2 regions of the Paenibacillus sp. FSL R7-0210 genome follow, and region 2 is predicted to be linked to the other one. Evidence: riboswitches for the same ligand, from Rfam matches in the RefSeq annotation. Region 2 holds a riboswitch; the other holds the start of a gene.
The links. Region 2 has a riboswitch for thiamine pyrophosphate ahead of MKY64_RS12925 (ABC transporter ATP-binding protein). Riboswitches for the same ligand answer to the same signal wherever they lie in the genome.
Positions count from the first base shown of each region.

Region 1: linked by a shared signal. The riboswitch ahead of MKY64_RS25240 (ABC transporter substrate-binding protein) and the one ahead of MKY64_RS12925 (ABC transporter ATP-binding protein) in region 2 are both predicted to bind thiamine pyrophosphate.

Region 1 is NZ_JBBPAR010000001.1:5,977,089-5,984,571, forward strand. It holds gene MKY64_RS25225 (pyridoxamine 5'-phosphate oxidase family protein) at 28-447, opposite strand; gene MKY64_RS25230 (MFS transporter) at 607-1,785, shown strand; gene MKY64_RS25235 (hypothetical protein) at 1,834-3,285, shown strand; TPP riboswitch at 3,358-3,468, shown strand; gene MKY64_RS25240 (ABC transporter substrate-binding protein) at 3,618-4,691, shown strand; gene MKY64_RS25245 (thiamine-binding protein) at 4,743-5,036, shown strand; gene MKY64_RS25250 (ABC transporter permease) at 5,033-5,794, shown strand; gene MKY64_RS25255 (ABC transporter ATP-binding protein) at 5,874-6,698, shown strand; gene MKY64_RS25260 (response regulator transcription factor) at 7,127-7,483, opposite strand, start outside.
Region 2 is NZ_JBBPAR010000001.1:2,963,228-2,970,710, forward strand. It holds gene MKY64_RS12895 (S-layer homology domain-containing protein) at 1-489, shown strand, start outside; gene MKY64_RS12900 (amino acid ABC transporter ATP-binding protein) at 700-1,449, opposite strand; gene MKY64_RS12905 (amino acid ABC transporter permease) at 1,468-2,136, opposite strand; gene MKY64_RS12910 (amino acid ABC transporter substrate-binding protein) at 2,136-2,990, opposite strand; gene MKY64_RS12915 (DHA2 family efflux MFS transporter permease subunit) at 3,264-4,784, opposite strand; gene MKY64_RS12920 (TetR/AcrR family transcriptional regulator) at 4,966-5,622, shown strand; TPP riboswitch at 5,691-5,793, shown strand; gene MKY64_RS12925 (ABC transporter ATP-binding protein) at 5,924-6,694, shown strand; gene MKY64_RS12930 (ABC transporter permease) at 6,675-7,451, shown strand; gene MKY64_RS12935 (ABC transporter substrate-binding protein) at 7,448-7,483, shown strand, end outside.

The sequences.
Region 1 (7,483 bases), 3.0 Mb from region 2:
TGCCATCCTTTTACCGGAGACAACCGCTTAAGGCTGCCATACCCCGTGCTCACCGTTCTTGCCCATATATTCAATCCGCGAAGGGGACAGCTCAAGAATGACATAATCGGGATCATCCGGTCCCTTGAACCATTTCTCCAGGGACTCATTCCATACCTTAGAGCGCAAGCTATCATCCTTCGTCACAGCAACTGTAGCTTCAATCTCCAGTACATCCTTGCCGCCGCCCTGTTCATAGCCAAGCAAGAGACTAGCATTCGGATTATCCTGAAGCTCTTCTACCTTATGAGTCTTGCGGTTAGTTGCCAGATAGATGGACAGTCCGTCATGAAAAATCGCCATGTAACGCACCTTAGGCTTGTTACCGGCCTCAATCGTGCCGAAGGAACCGAACCTGTTGTCGTCCAGCACCTGTATGATTGTTTTCTCCAGCTCTTTGTTATCCATTGACGTCACAGCTCCCTTCAAATTCATGTGAATATAAGTTTATATATTCACGTCCACGGTTTGGATTTATGATTAACCTGTGCCTAATATAGTGTACCCTTCCCGTTCATTCTGAATCCCGCCATCTGTTCATAAATTGATTCATAAGGAGTCTTATTCTTGAAAAAACTAATCTGGATCGGCTGTCTCTCCTATTTCGTAATCGGCCTCGCCCATGTCGTCCTGGGCTCCATTCTTCCGGTGCTGCTCCAGCATTATGACCGCAGCTACAGTGCAGGGGGCGAGCTGATCTTCAGCCAGTTCGCGGGCTTCCTGGCCGGCGTACTGGTCTCGCCGCTGCTGAACCGGCGGTTCGGCAAGCGCGGCGGCATTCTGATTGCAACCGGCCTGCTGCTCTGTGCCGAGATTGCCTACGCCTTCCTCCCGCCCTGGGGCTGGATGTACGTAATTGCCGTAGCCGCAGGGTTCGGCTTCGGGATGATCGAAGCCGTCATCGGCACGATTATTATTGCCGCAGTCACCGAAGGAACGGCGGTTGCCATGAGCCGGCTGGAGGTGCTGTTCGGTGTCGGGGCGCTGCTCATGCCGCTGGCGGCCAGTCCGCTGATTGCCGCCGGGCAGTGGAGGCTGGCCTTCCTGATCGTTGCCGCCTTCTCCCTCCTCTCGCTGCTCTTCTGGGCGAAGAGCAGATTCGGCCCGCTGGACAGCGCGCTGAATGAGCGGCCTGCCCGCCCTGACCGCGCTGCGGCAGCGGGAACTACGAGACGGTTGTCCTTGCCCTACAAGGGCAAGCAATGGGTGGTGCTTGGCTTGTTCATTCTGTTCTTCTTTCTCTATGTAGGCACTGAGATGAGCCTGGTGAATTTCATGCCGGCGATCTTCATCGCGAAGCTGGGCATGAGCGAGGCCGCGGCTGCGCTCACGGTGACCTTCTTCTGGCTTGCCATGTCGGCAGGCAGACTGTTCGCCGGTGTCATCGCCGAGAAGATCTCCTACCGCATCTATGTGCTCGTCAGCTGCTTTGCCGCTTTGCTGCTGCTTATTATTTTCCCGTTCGCCGGTCACCGGCTTGCCGCCTTTGCCATCATCCTGCTGCTTGGCCTGTTCATGTCCGGCATCTTCTCCATCGCGCTGGTCTTCTCCAGCAAGCTGCTGCCCGGCGCGGAAGAATCCACGCCGAGCATTATGATCGCCTCCGGCGGAATCGGCGGCGCGGTGCTGCCGCTGCTGACCGGCTGGTCCATGGATCATCTGCAGATCGCCCAGACCTCGGGACTTTTGGCCGCTTTTGCCGCGCTGTTATTCGTGCTGAGCGTAACCGCCTGGAGAATCGGGTAATTGTATACAACAAGGTCCATATTCTGTGAATAAGGATGGAACCCACATATGGCTGAACTGCATTCTGAGCCCACTCTGCATACCGCCTTGCTGCAATTCATTTTCCCCTTCTCCATCAAGGCCGAGGTCGATGAAGAGCTGATTGAGAGTTTACAGAAGGATGGATTTACGCGTTTTTTTCTTGAGAACAAGGAACTGGAGCATGCCTATTACGGAGAGAACCACTGTGTATCCCATGAGAAAATGGAGCGCAGCTATCTTCCTTTTGCCGCCCATGTCTTGTTTCCGCATGAGAAGGACAGGGATTCCTTCCGCCGCTTTTCCCGGGTGAGTGATCTGCTGTGCGGGCTGCAAATGCCCTTTCAGACGGTTCCCTTCCGCGTGCTGTCGACAGATGTGTTCCTCTGCCCGTTCGAGCTGGGCTTCCTGACGGTAAGAGTGGCTATTGAGGAAGAGAATCTCCCCTTCAGCATGGTGCTCGAATTCGCCGACCGTTTCCGCAACCTGGAGGATGTAAGCGTTCAGGATGAGCATACCTTCATCCATTGTCATAAGAAGTCTTTTGCCCGGGTGGAGGACTTCGTGTTCAGGCATCTGGCAGCCGGGCTGGAGCCGTATCTCGATCCTGCGGAGACCAATGGCAATTATTTCGAGACCCTGCCCTTCTTCGTTGATGAACGGATGCTGGTGCAGGCCTTCTACGGCGTTAATCTCCCTGAGGACGAGGAAGAGATCAGTGTCGAAATGCTCTACCGTGCCTCTCAGGTGGATGGTCTGACCATCGACGGCAGCCCCTACATGAGTGCAAGTGATCCGGATTATATCAAGCAGTACACCCGGGAGCATTGCTATAGCCGCTGGGGGCCGGACACCTACTATATGACCAATGAGCAGACCTTCTGCTGCGTGAGCCGGGCGAAGCCGGAGATTGCCGCAGGCCTGATCAGCCAGATGTACGGAGAGTATTATTACGGAATGCTGCTGAGTATTTTTCATAAAATCGTGCTGCTGAAGCTCGCCAACCTCCACTCCCGGCTGCGCATCAACCACGACAACGACGAGATCGAGAATCTGATCTTCCTGATCAACAAATTCTCGGCCAAATTCTACTTCCTGGAGCTGATTTCACAGTCGCAGGGGCGGGAGATTTTTTTTCAGCTGCGTAAGGTATATGGCAATGATGCGCTGTTCGATGAGGTGAAAATGACCCTGAATGACCTGTTCCAGTACCAGGACAAATTCCAGGCCAAACGGCGGGATACGCTCCTGATGGTGCTCACCGTATTTACGGTTATCAGCGGAATTTACGGGATGAATCAGGTCATCGAGGATCTGAAGGGCCAGATTGACTGGAGCAAAATGCTGGAGTACTCCGCGTTCGAGTATCTGGCTCTGTTCCTGACCTTCTCAGGGATCACCGTCAGTGTCGGCTTAACGCTGAGAGAGATCTGGAACGGCATCCGCAGCCGCCGCAAGAAGCGGCATTATACGAGGGATTAAGACACAGAGGGTGGACAATGTCGAAGCTGCCGTCTATAATACACCGTAAGAACATAGCAATACCCGTGAACTTTATAGAACCAGGGGTGCTGGAATTGGCCGGCTGAGATTGTATCCCACAAGATACTGACCCTTATACCTGATCTGGATAATGCCAGCGTAGGAATCTTCATTCGGCACAGTGCCTTAAGCGGTACTGAAGCTGAATTCCCCTCACGCAAGTAACTGGCGTCCCGATCTTCGGGACGCTTTTTTGATTATATGGATGTACAGGAATAGGGTTTCTGTAAGCTCTGAAGACCAGGGGTTGCTGGAAGGAGAGAAAAAGAGAAATGGGAGTCAAAAAAACAGTAATGCTGCTGCTCAGTTCCATGCTGGTTCTCACGGTCGCGGGATGTGGCGGCGGGAACAACAGCGGCAATGCGGGGGCCAGCGCACCTGCTGCCGGGAACAGTACGGCTGCACCTGATGCAACCGCAGCCGCACCCACAGATGCACCTAAGGCGCTGACTCCGGTCAAGATTGCCCTGGACTGGACGCCGAACACGAATCATACCGGCCTGTATGCAGCCAAGGAGCTGGGCTATTACGCGGAGGAAGGTCTTGACGTACAGATTGTACAGCCAGGCGCTGCCGGGTCGGATACAATGGTCACTTCCGGCGAAGCCCAGTTCGGCATCAGCGCCCAGGAGGCGCTGACCCTGGCCCGCCTGCAGGATGTGCCGCTGGTGTCGATTGCTGCAATCATTCAGCATAATACCTCGGGCTTTGCGGCTCCGAAGGACCGCAATATTAAGACGCCGAAGGATTTTGAAGGCAAAACGTACGGAGGCTGGGGCTCCCCTGCGGAGCAGGCTGCCATGAAAGCCATTATGGACCCCGAAGGCGGGGATGTCTCCAAGGTGAAGCTGGTGAATATCGGCGAAGCGGACTTTTTCACAGCTGTGAAGCGGGATATTGACTTCGCCTGGATCTTCTACGCCTGGACCGGTGTGGAAGCCGAACTGCGCGGGGAGCCGCTGGATATGCTCTATCTTAAGGATTATGCGCCGCAGCTTGATTACTACACACCGGTGCTGACCACCAGCGAGAAGGAGATCGCCGAGCATCCTGAAGTGGTGAAGGCCTTCCTTAAGGCTACGTCCAAGGGTTATCAGTACGCTATCGATAACCCGGAAGAAGCCGCGACGGTACTGTCGGATGCTGTACCTGATCTGGACCCCAAGCTGGTGCTGGCCAGCCAGAAATGGCTTAGCCCGAAATACAAGGACGACGCCCCGCGCTGGGGTGAGCAGAAGCTTGAGATCTGGAAGAATTACGCCGACTGGATGTACGGCCTGAAGCTGCTGGATAAGCCGCTGGATGCGGAGAGTACGTTTACGAATGAATTTTTGCCGGAATCATAATGAACCCGCATGCCGGGAATCTTATACTTAACTTGAAAGGAATGATTGATCATGGCTAACACACTGCTTAGCATTCAGGTAATTCCCAAGACACCGAACAACGAGGATTCCATCCCTTACGTGGACAAGGCTATAGAGGTGATTCAAAAGTCAGGCGTGAAGCATCAGGTGAATCCGCTGGAGACCACGATGGAAGGCGAGCTGTCCGAGCTGCTGGATATTGTGCGTGATATGCATGAGGCGCTGATCGCTTCCGGCAGTCCTAGTGTCATCTCACAGATCAAGATCGCCCATAATCCGGGCGGCATCAGCATGGAGAAGCTGACGGAGAAATACCGGCCGTGAGAAGCACCTGGAAGCTAGTGTGGCCGCCCTTTGTGGCGGTCCTCTTTTTTGTCGGGATATGGCAGCTATCGGTCATGCTGTTCGATATCCCGGCTTACCAGCTGCCCAGCCCCGCGGATATCGCGCGTGAGACGAAGATTAACGCCTCCGGGATCTGGGAGCACACCGCCGCCACGCTGCGGCTGACCCTGATCGGCTTCCCGGTCGGCACAGGCATCGGCCTGCTCACCGCCTTGCTGCTGCATCTGCTGCCCTGGGTCAAGCGAGCGCTCTATCCGCTGCTGATTCTCAGCCAGAATGTGCCCTCCATTGCGCTTGCCCCGCTGCTGATTATCTGGTTCGGCTTCGGCCTGCTGCCCAAAATCATCCTGATCACCCTCGTCTGCTTCTTCCCTGTGGCTGTTGCGACCATGGGCGGGCTGACGCAAAGCGACCGGGTAATGCTGAATTATATGAAGATGGCCGGTGCAGGCAAGTGGCAGATCTTCACCAAGCTGGAGCTTCCCGGCTCGCTGCCCTCCCTGTTCTCCGGGCTCAAAATCTCCGCCACTTATGCGGTGATGGGCGCAGTGGTCGCCGAGTGGATCGGCGCCGACAAAGGGATTGGCTACTATATGCTGCTGCAGAAGTCCTCTTACCGTGCGGACCGGATGTTCGTGGCCATCGCTATTATCGTGCTGCTGAGTCTCGTATTATTCGCGCTCATTGCCCTCCTGGAGAGATGGCTGGTGCGCTGGAAGCCGCGCAAGGAAGCTTAATGCCACGGGAGGATACCCCAACACGGAAGTACTTATAATCAACTGAAGGAGGTTACGCGAAGTGTCTGAGCTTACGAGGATTGAACTGGAGAAGGCGGACGGAGACGGACGCCTGGGTACACGGAGTGTGCCGCCTGCGCTCGAAGTCAGCGGCATCAGCAAGTCGTTCAAGCACCGCCGCCGGGAGACACAGGTGCTGAATCAGGTGTCCCTGACCGTGGAGCCGCAGGAATTCGTCTCCATTGTCGGCCCGTCCGGCTGCGGCAAAAGCACGCTGTTCCATATCATCGGCGGCCTTACGCTGCCGGATACCGGAACCGTCCGCATGAACGGCATCCCCGTGACCGGGCAGCGCGGCAAGATCAGCTATATGCCGCAGCAGCCCGCGCTGTTCCCGTGGCGCAGCACACTGGATAACGTCCTGCTTGGCGGCGAGCTGCAAGGCGCCCCGCAGCGGGAGGCCCGCGAGGCTGCACGCCACTGGCTGGCGAAGATCGGCCTAGGCGGCTTCGAGCGGGCCTACCCGCACATGCTGTCCGGCGGCATGCAGCAGCGGGCCGCCTTCCTGCGGGCCATGCTCGCGCCGCAGGAGCTGATGCTGCTCGACGAGCCGTTCAGCGCGCTCGATGCGCTGACCCGCGAGCAGATGCAGCGCTGGCTGCTGGAGCTGTGGGAGGAAAACCGCCGTTCCGTGCTGTTCATCACTCATAACATTGAAGAGGCACTGCTGCTCTCCACCCGCATCTATGTTTTCTCGGGGCGTCCCGGCTCCGTCCTCCACACCGTGGAGGTCCCGTTCCCGCGTCCGCGCCGCGAAGAGATCGCCGATTCGCCGGAGTTCCTCCGGATGCGGCGCCAGCTCTCAGAGTGGATGCGCGAGGAGCAGGCGAAGAGCCAGAGCTAAGTAGGCTCTTTGCCTGCTGGTACTGCTGCGCTCATTGCTGTGCCGTCTCGGCAGCAACTTATTTCTAACTGATTGTATTTGGTGCAATAGAATCCGCAATACTCCGGGCCAAACTCAAATCTGCTGTATTTCGTACAGCAGATTTCTGTTCTTTGGCCCCAAAGAGCCTTTTTCGCAGATTTCTGCTGTACGAAGTGCATTAGATTCAAATTTGCGGTGGATTTAAGGAGCATCTGTTGTAGAAAATACAATGGTCTAGAACAAACTCAGGTGGTGTAATGTAAGTTGCGAACCACTTCACCCGTGTAGTTGTATTCTGTACATTTAAAAACAGTAAAAAGGATCGCTCGCCTCCTATAACTGTAGTCTGTACAATTAAATCTGCCCGAATGAGTAATATCAAGCTATAAATACCAGGTTCCCCCGCCCTACATCCAGCCCTTGTCCTCCGCCAGCCGTACCGCTTCAATCCGTGTTTTTACCTCCAGCTTGCTGAGGATCTCCGAGATGTAGTTGCGGACCGTGCCATAGGAGAGGTGGAGCGCCGCGGCGATCTCTCCGGCGCTGCGGCCTGCGGCAGCCAGCTTCAGAATCTCCCGCTCCCGGTCCGAGAGCGGGTTCTCTTCACGCAGGCTGCCAAAGACCAGCTCCGGGGAAACCTCGCGGCCCCCGCCCATCACGCGGCGGATGGCATCCGCCAGCTTATCCACCGGCTCATCCTTCAGCAGATACCCCTGAATCCCGGCCTTCACCCCGCGCTCGAAATAACCGGGACGGGCGAAGGT
Region 2 (7,483 bases):
CCGGCATCCACAGTAACTACAGCGCAGGGGATACAGTTTATCTCCGGCGGTCTCCAGCTTAGCCTGGCAGCGATTGATTTCAATAAGGCACCACAGGCAAGTGCGCTTTTCTCCAAAGTAAAAGACAATGCCTGGTACGCCGAAGCCTTCATCAATGCCCATTATAATGGTGTGAATATCCCGGCCAATATCGATCCGGCCAAGCCGATTACCAAAGAGCTGTATACCAGTATGCTGGTTCAAGCCGTGGAAAAGGCCGGTAACCTTCCGATGATCAATCTTGTCCCAGTTGAACTTACAGATGCAGACGCGCTGGACCCTTCCTATCAGGGCAGCATTCAGCGGGCGCTGAAATACAAGATCACTGCCCTCGATGCCAGCGGCAAGTTCAATCCGAAGAGCAATATTACCCGCGCTGAAGCAGCAGTAATGCTATATAACACGCTGGACTACTTGAAGTCCGTTAGCGATGGCGGCACACAGAAGTAAAGGAAAGTTGGATTCGTTCATACCGCTCCCCCGCGTATGATAGATAATAGGCTGTCCCGGAAGCCGTTACGGCTAGGGGCAGTCTTGTTTTTTTGACAGGAAATACGTAGGCTTATTGTGAGTATTCTGTGACGATCACAAACTGGGCAGCAATAAAAAGACAGACCAGGACTCCCCTCCCGGTCTGCCTTAATATACTCCGTCTCGCAATCACTCTTCCCCGCTTAGCCGGTTCAGGAATTGAAGTGCGCGCGGGTTCTTCGTCTGCTCCAGTACCTCCCGGGGGGTTCCCTGCTCCAGAATGACTCCGTTATCCATCAGGATGATCCGGTCGGCCACATCGGCCGCGAATTTCATCTCATGGGTGACGATAACCATCGTCATCCCCTCCCGGGCCAGCTGCTTGATGACCTTCAGCACCTCGCCGACCAGCTCAGGGTCAAGCGCCGAGGTCGGCTCATCGAACAGCAGCACCTCCGGCGAGACCGCCATGGCGCGGGCTATCGCTACACGCTGCTGCTGGCCGCCGGACAGCTGATGCGGATACGCATCTGCCTTGTCTGCCAGACCCACCTTGTCCAAGAGTGCCAGTGCCTTGCTGCGCGCTTCCTCCTTGGAACGCTTTTGCACCGTGATCTGTCCCTCCATGACATTGCCGATCGCCGTCATATGCGGGAACAGATTATAGGACTGGAACACCATTCCTGTCTGCTGGCGCAGGGACAGTACGGTACGCTGTGGAATTTTGGCGCCCGGGGTGAAATCCAGCTTAATCGTGTTCAGCGTAAGACTGCCCTTGTCAGGGGTCTCCAGCAGGTTGAAGCAGCGCAGCAGCGTGGTTTTGCCGGAGCCGGAAGGTCCGATAATGACCATGACCTGGCCGTGTTCAACGGCGAGATCCACACCTTTCAGCACCGCAAGCGGCCCGAAGGACTTATGTAAATCGCGTATTTCAATCATGCGTATGCCTCCTTAACCTTAACTGGCCGAATACCGGTCCAGCCGCTTCTCCAAGTAATTCTGCAGCGCCGACAACACGGAACAGAACAGCAGATAGAACAACGCCGCTTCGCAATACAGCAGCAGGGGTTCATAGGATGTCGCCACAATCTGCTGGGCTTTTCGGAAAATCTCAACATAAGTAATACTGGCCGCAAGCGAAGTATCCTTGACCAGGCTAATAAAAGAATTCGATAACGGCGGAACCGACACACGGGCCGCTTGAGGCAATATCACCCGGCGCAAAGCCTGCTTCCGGCTCATTCCCACCGAGAACGCGGCCTCCCACTGGCCTTTGTGGATAGACAGGATGGCAGCCCGGACAATCTCGGAGGAGTAGGCCCCAACACTGAGCGTGAACCCGATGACAGCGGCGATGAACGGATCAAGCACAATCCCGGCAGCGGGCAGTCCATAGAAAATAATAAACAGCTGCACCAGCAGCGGCGTTCCCCGAATCACCCATACGTAGAAGCGGGCGATCAGCCGCGGAAGCCTCCAGGAGGACAGCCGGGCAAGTGCCGTAATTACAGCCAGCAGCAGGCCCAGGATGAATGATACCAGTGCTAACGGAAGGGTAAAAGCCACCCCTGCTTTGAACAGAGGCAGCAATGAATCGAGAAATATTTGTATTTGGCGGTCATCCATCATTTCGATACGTCAGTGCCGAAGTACTTCTCGGAGATCTTAAGGTAGGTTCCGTCGCTTTTCATAGCGGTCAGTGCTTCGTTCACAGCCTGCACCAGCTCGTCATTCCCTTTCAGGAAGACTGCGGCACTATGCGAGCCTTCGGCAATCTCATCCACCTGCTTGATCTTGACATCCGGCTTCTGCTTCTTCAGATCTAGGAAAGACAAGCCGTCATTGACAGTGGCGTCAATCCGTCCGGAGAGCAGCAGATCAATCGCCTGGTTGAAGCCTTCGGTAGATACGATCTCGGCACCGTTGTCTGTGGCGATTTTGCCGAGGTTGCTGGTGAGCGACTGGCCGGCTTTTTTACCCTTGAGATCAGCGAATGTCTTAATATCCTGATTATCCTCCGGCACGATCAGCACAGCCTTGGAGACAATATACGGATCAGAGAAATCATATTTCACTTTGCGCTCATCGGTGATAGAGACTTCATTGAAGATCACATCGAAGCGCTTCGCATCCATCCCGGCAAAAATCCCATCCCATTGCGTCTCAATGAACTCCGGCTTCACACCCAAGCGCTTGGTGACTTCTTCGGCGATCTCGACATCGAAGCCCGTCAGCTTGCCGTCTGCATCATGGAAGGTGAACGGTGCGTAGGTCCCTTCCGTTCCGATGCGCAGCTTGCCGCTGGCTTTGACGGCTTCCAGGCTGTTCTGCTCCCCGGAAGCTGCACCCTCTGTAGCCGCAGCCGTAGGTTCAGCCGGAGTGTTGCCGCCCGTTGCTGTCTTGTCCGTATTGTTGCTTCCGCAAGCCGCAGCCGTGACCATGGTCAGGAGCAGCATAATAGTTAGACTTAGTTTTTTCATTCGATGAATCCCCTCTCGTATCTTCTTCTCTTCAGGCACCGTAATTAGTGGCAAAATGAATCGTAACACCGGGGTGTTACCTGCGTCAATAACTTTTTCCGATTATATGCATCGGATTTATATTGTATTGATTTTCCATAGCTTAGCTTGCCCCAAATTCTGCTCCTGCATCAGGATATTCAGAACAGAAATCAACAAAAAAAAGCGACCCTCCGGCAAAAGGAGAATCGCTGCTCTATGGATGTTACAAGCTCTGCTTCTGTGTGGGCATAGCTATACGTGCATGATTTCCGGTGCCGCCTTTTCCTTGGAACGCTCAGCTCCGGAATGGCGGCCCCGGCGCAGCAGCAGTCCAAGGACCGCACCGCCAAGCGCGACAAACATCATAATGTGGAACGTGTCCGCGAAGCCCTGCGACAATACCGTCTGCTTAGCCAGCAGCAAGGCATCCTGCGAAGCGCCTGCGGTACTCTTTCCGGCAGCGGCAGCGGCCTCCTGCATCTCGGTACCGCGCGCCGTTGTTCTTGCCGTCAGAATCGTAACCAGCGTCGAGACGGCCAGCGAGGTAATCACCTGCTGCATCGAATTCGTCAGCGAGGTTACCCGGTTCACCAGATGGCTTGGCGCCTTGTTGAGCAGATGCGTATTCATCGGCATCATCATCATACCCATTCCGGCCCCGCACATGATCAGCGGAAGGATCAGGTCGCGGCTCTGCGTGGTAAGATCCACATGGGAATACTGGAATAACGCACCGGAGACCAGACTGAGACCGCAGACCACGAGCCAGCGCACACCGATCCGGTCGAACAGTATTCCGGCAATTGGCATCATCAGCCCGGAAGCGATCGCTTGCGGCAGCAGCGTCAGGCCGGTATCAAATGCGCCGAAGCCGCGGGCCTGCTGCAGAAATTGCGGGAGCAGGAATAACGCGCCATATAAGCCGAACTGGGCAATCCACTGCACGATGATCCCTGTCGTGAAATCAACGGATTTCAGAATCCGCAGCTCCAGCAGCGGTGTCTTGGAGCGCAGTTCAGCGATGACAAAAGCGATCAGCGCCACAGCGCCCAGCAGCAGCCCGATCAGCGTCTTCTCAGAGGTCCAGCTCTGCGCGCCCTGGCTGACCCCGTAAGTGAGCGAAGCAAACGCCAGCGGGCCAAGAACCATACCGAGCTTATCCATGCCGGGCACGCTGTTCTTCGCCGCATTCGGCAGCTTGCGCAGTCCGATCAGCACAGCAATGATGCCAATCGGAATATTAATGAGGAAGATCCAGCGCCAGGAATGGTATTCAACCAGCCAGCCCGACAATACCGGACCAATAGCGGGTGCGAACAGGACGGGAATGCCCATAATCCCCATGACAACGCCAACCTTACTTTTGGGAGCCAGTCTGTACACATAGGCCATCCCGACAGGGAGCACACAGCCGCCGCCAAGTCCCTGAATGACCCGGAACACAATCAGCCATTCGGCGCTGCTTGGTGTAGCGCACAGAATCGAGCCTATCGTAAACACAATTACCGCCGTCAGGAAGACCGTCTTGGCCCCGAACCGGTCAGACAGCCAGCCTGACAGCGGAATAACTGAAGCCTGAGCCAGCATATATCCGGTAACTACCCACTGCAGCGTATGCAGGTCCGTCTTGAAATCCACCACCAGCCTGGACAAGGCTACATTCATCGCCGTACTGTCCAGCACAACCATAAATACTCCGGCAATAATGGCCAGCAGCGGAACCAGAATGCTGGACAGCCGGAAATCGGCTTCCTGCTTCAAGGTCTGATCCATGTCTCTTCTCCTCCTGAGCTGTCCGCGTTCTACATTGACCTGCGGGCAGATTGTTCTATATAATGAGTGAACGGACAACTGTCCGTAAGTGCAATTCATAGTCTACGGACAATTGTCCGTTGTGTCAATTCTTTTATTTATTTTTCTGTAAATCGCTGATTTATTTCTGAAAGGGGTTCTCATGAAAAAGCCAGACACCGATGCTGCACAGCTCCCGCGCTCAGCTCCGCAAGCCAAAGAATCCGCTCCGCCCGAGTCCGCCGATCCTTATGTACAGCGGATTCTTGAAGCTGCACGCCAGTTGTTCACCGAGAGCGGACTTGAGGCAGTCAGCATGTACAGCATTGCCAAGCGGGCAGGCATAGGACAAGGCTCCCTGTACCGCCGCTTCACGGACAAGGGTGAGATCTGTTCTGCACTGCTGAAGGGCAGCGCAGATCAATTCCTGTCCGGGCTGGAGCAGCAGGTGGCTGCCAGTGCCGGTGAAGCTCCGGCTCTCGCTCAGCTGCAGAGCAGCATTGAGCAGATTGCCGATTTCATTGAGCAGTATGCCGAGCTGCTGAATATGATCAAAGCCGAGTTCACAGGTAAGAAGCAGCTGACCCAGTTTGAGCATCCTTTTTTTCAGCGGCTGGGGGTGATGATGACAGAGCTGCTGCAGCGTGCTGCGGAGGGCGATGAGATTATTGACATTGATCCTGCCTTTGCGGCCACGGCCTTAATCTCTGTTCTCAGCCCTGATCTGTACCTGTATGAGCAAAAGCGGCACCACTCCTCCAAGTTGGACATCTCCCGGGGCATCGTCACCTTGTTCGTGACCGGTCTGGCGAAGCGCTGACCGCCTGCTCTTTACAAGAGGGGAATTTGTGGTATATTAAGTAGCAATTACGAATTCAATAACACCTGTTAATTCACTAGGGGAGTCGGCCGACTGAGACGGAGCTTAAGCTCCGGACCCTTTGAACCTGATCTGGATCATACCAGCGGAGGGAAGTGGAGCAGAATGTATCAGTGGTTCCCGTCACAGGGCCGCAGCCGACTGTACCTTCCGCCCCATTCATTGCCTCCGGGAATGAATGGGGCTTTTTTGTGCTCCTCGCAGGTTCTATTTCAATCCGGGGAGGCTTGTACATAGTCTTATGATCAACATTAGCAATCTATCCTATGCTTTCGGGACCGGTTCGTCCCGGACACCCGTCTTCTCAGAGCTATCCATGAATGTGCAGCGCGGCGAATTCATTTCTGTCGTAGGCGGAAGCGGATGCGGCAAAAGCACCTTGTTCAAAATCATCGCCGGCCTGCTGGAGCCGGACAACGGCAGGATTACGCTGAACGGAGCCGAGTCCGCTACAGCAGCGAAGAGGCTGGGCAGTGTGGCCTACATGCCGCAGCAGGATCTTCTCCTGCCTTGGCGGACCGTGCTGGACAACTGTCTGCTGCCCTGGGAACTCAAGCGCAGCCGTCCCAAAGCGGCCGCCGTGGCCGAGATTCTTACCCTGCTGCAACGCTTCGGCCTAGAGGGAACCGAAGGGGCTTATCCCCAGGAGCTGTCCGGCGGGATGCGCCAGCGCGTGGCGGTCCTCCGCACCGTGGCGGCGGGGAATGACCTGCTGCTGCTCGATGAGCCGTTCGGGGCGCTCGATGCCATTACCAAGCGCTCACTGCAGCGCTGGCTGCTCGAGTTATGGGCGGAGTTGGACAAGACGGTGCTGTTCATCACCCATGATCTGGAGGAGGCTCTGCTGCTCAGTGACAGAATCTATCTAATGACGGGCAGTGGCGGCGGCGGGATGCAGGAATTCCCAGCCGGTCTCCCCCGTCCGCGCCATCACAGTCTGAACTATCTACCGCAGTTCGCCGCCCTGCGCCAGGAATTGGAGCTGAAGCTATATGAGAACCGCCGCTCCTAGAAGATTGCTCCAGCACTACGGTCCGGCTTCCCTGCTCGCCCTGCTGACGCTTGCAGTCTGGGAGACTGTAGCCCGGCTGGGCCTGGTTCCTCCCTTCATTCTTCCGGCTCCGTCTGCGGTCTGCAAGGCCTTGCTGGAGGAACGCCGCCTGTTATTCGGGGTGCATCTGCCGGCTACACTGCTTGAGGTACTCACGGGCTTCGCACTGTCTGTGGTCTGCGGCTGCCTGCTGGGAATCGCCATGCACCTGTTCAGTCCGCTGGCCAAGGCGCTGTACCCGCTGCTGATCATCAGCCAGACGGTTCCGCTGATCGCGCTCTCTCCCCTGTTCATCATGTGGTTCGGCTACACCCTATGGAGTAAGGTCGCCGTTGTCTTCCTGACTGCTTTCTTCCCGGTGGTCATCGGCACCTATGACGGCTTGTCCAAGAACACGGACGCCTACCGGGAGCTGCTGCTGACATATGGCGCGAACCGCTGGCAGATTCTCGGGAAGGTGGGCGTTCCGCTGGCCCTGCCCTCTTTTTTCTCCGGACTGAAGCTGTCGGCTGTGTACTGTGTGATCGGTGCAACCATTGGGGAATGGCTTGGAGGCAGCCAGGGGCTGGGCTATTTCAGCCGCAGAATGGCAGGGAATCTCCAGAGTGCCAAGATGTTCGCCGCTGTTGTCTTGTTATCCGTGCTCGGTATCCTGCTGTTTCTGGCTGTCGCCGCACTGGAGAAGATTATTCTGAAGAAAAGAGGACGTTATTCATGACTACTATCCGCTATTTCCGTTATCTGCACCAT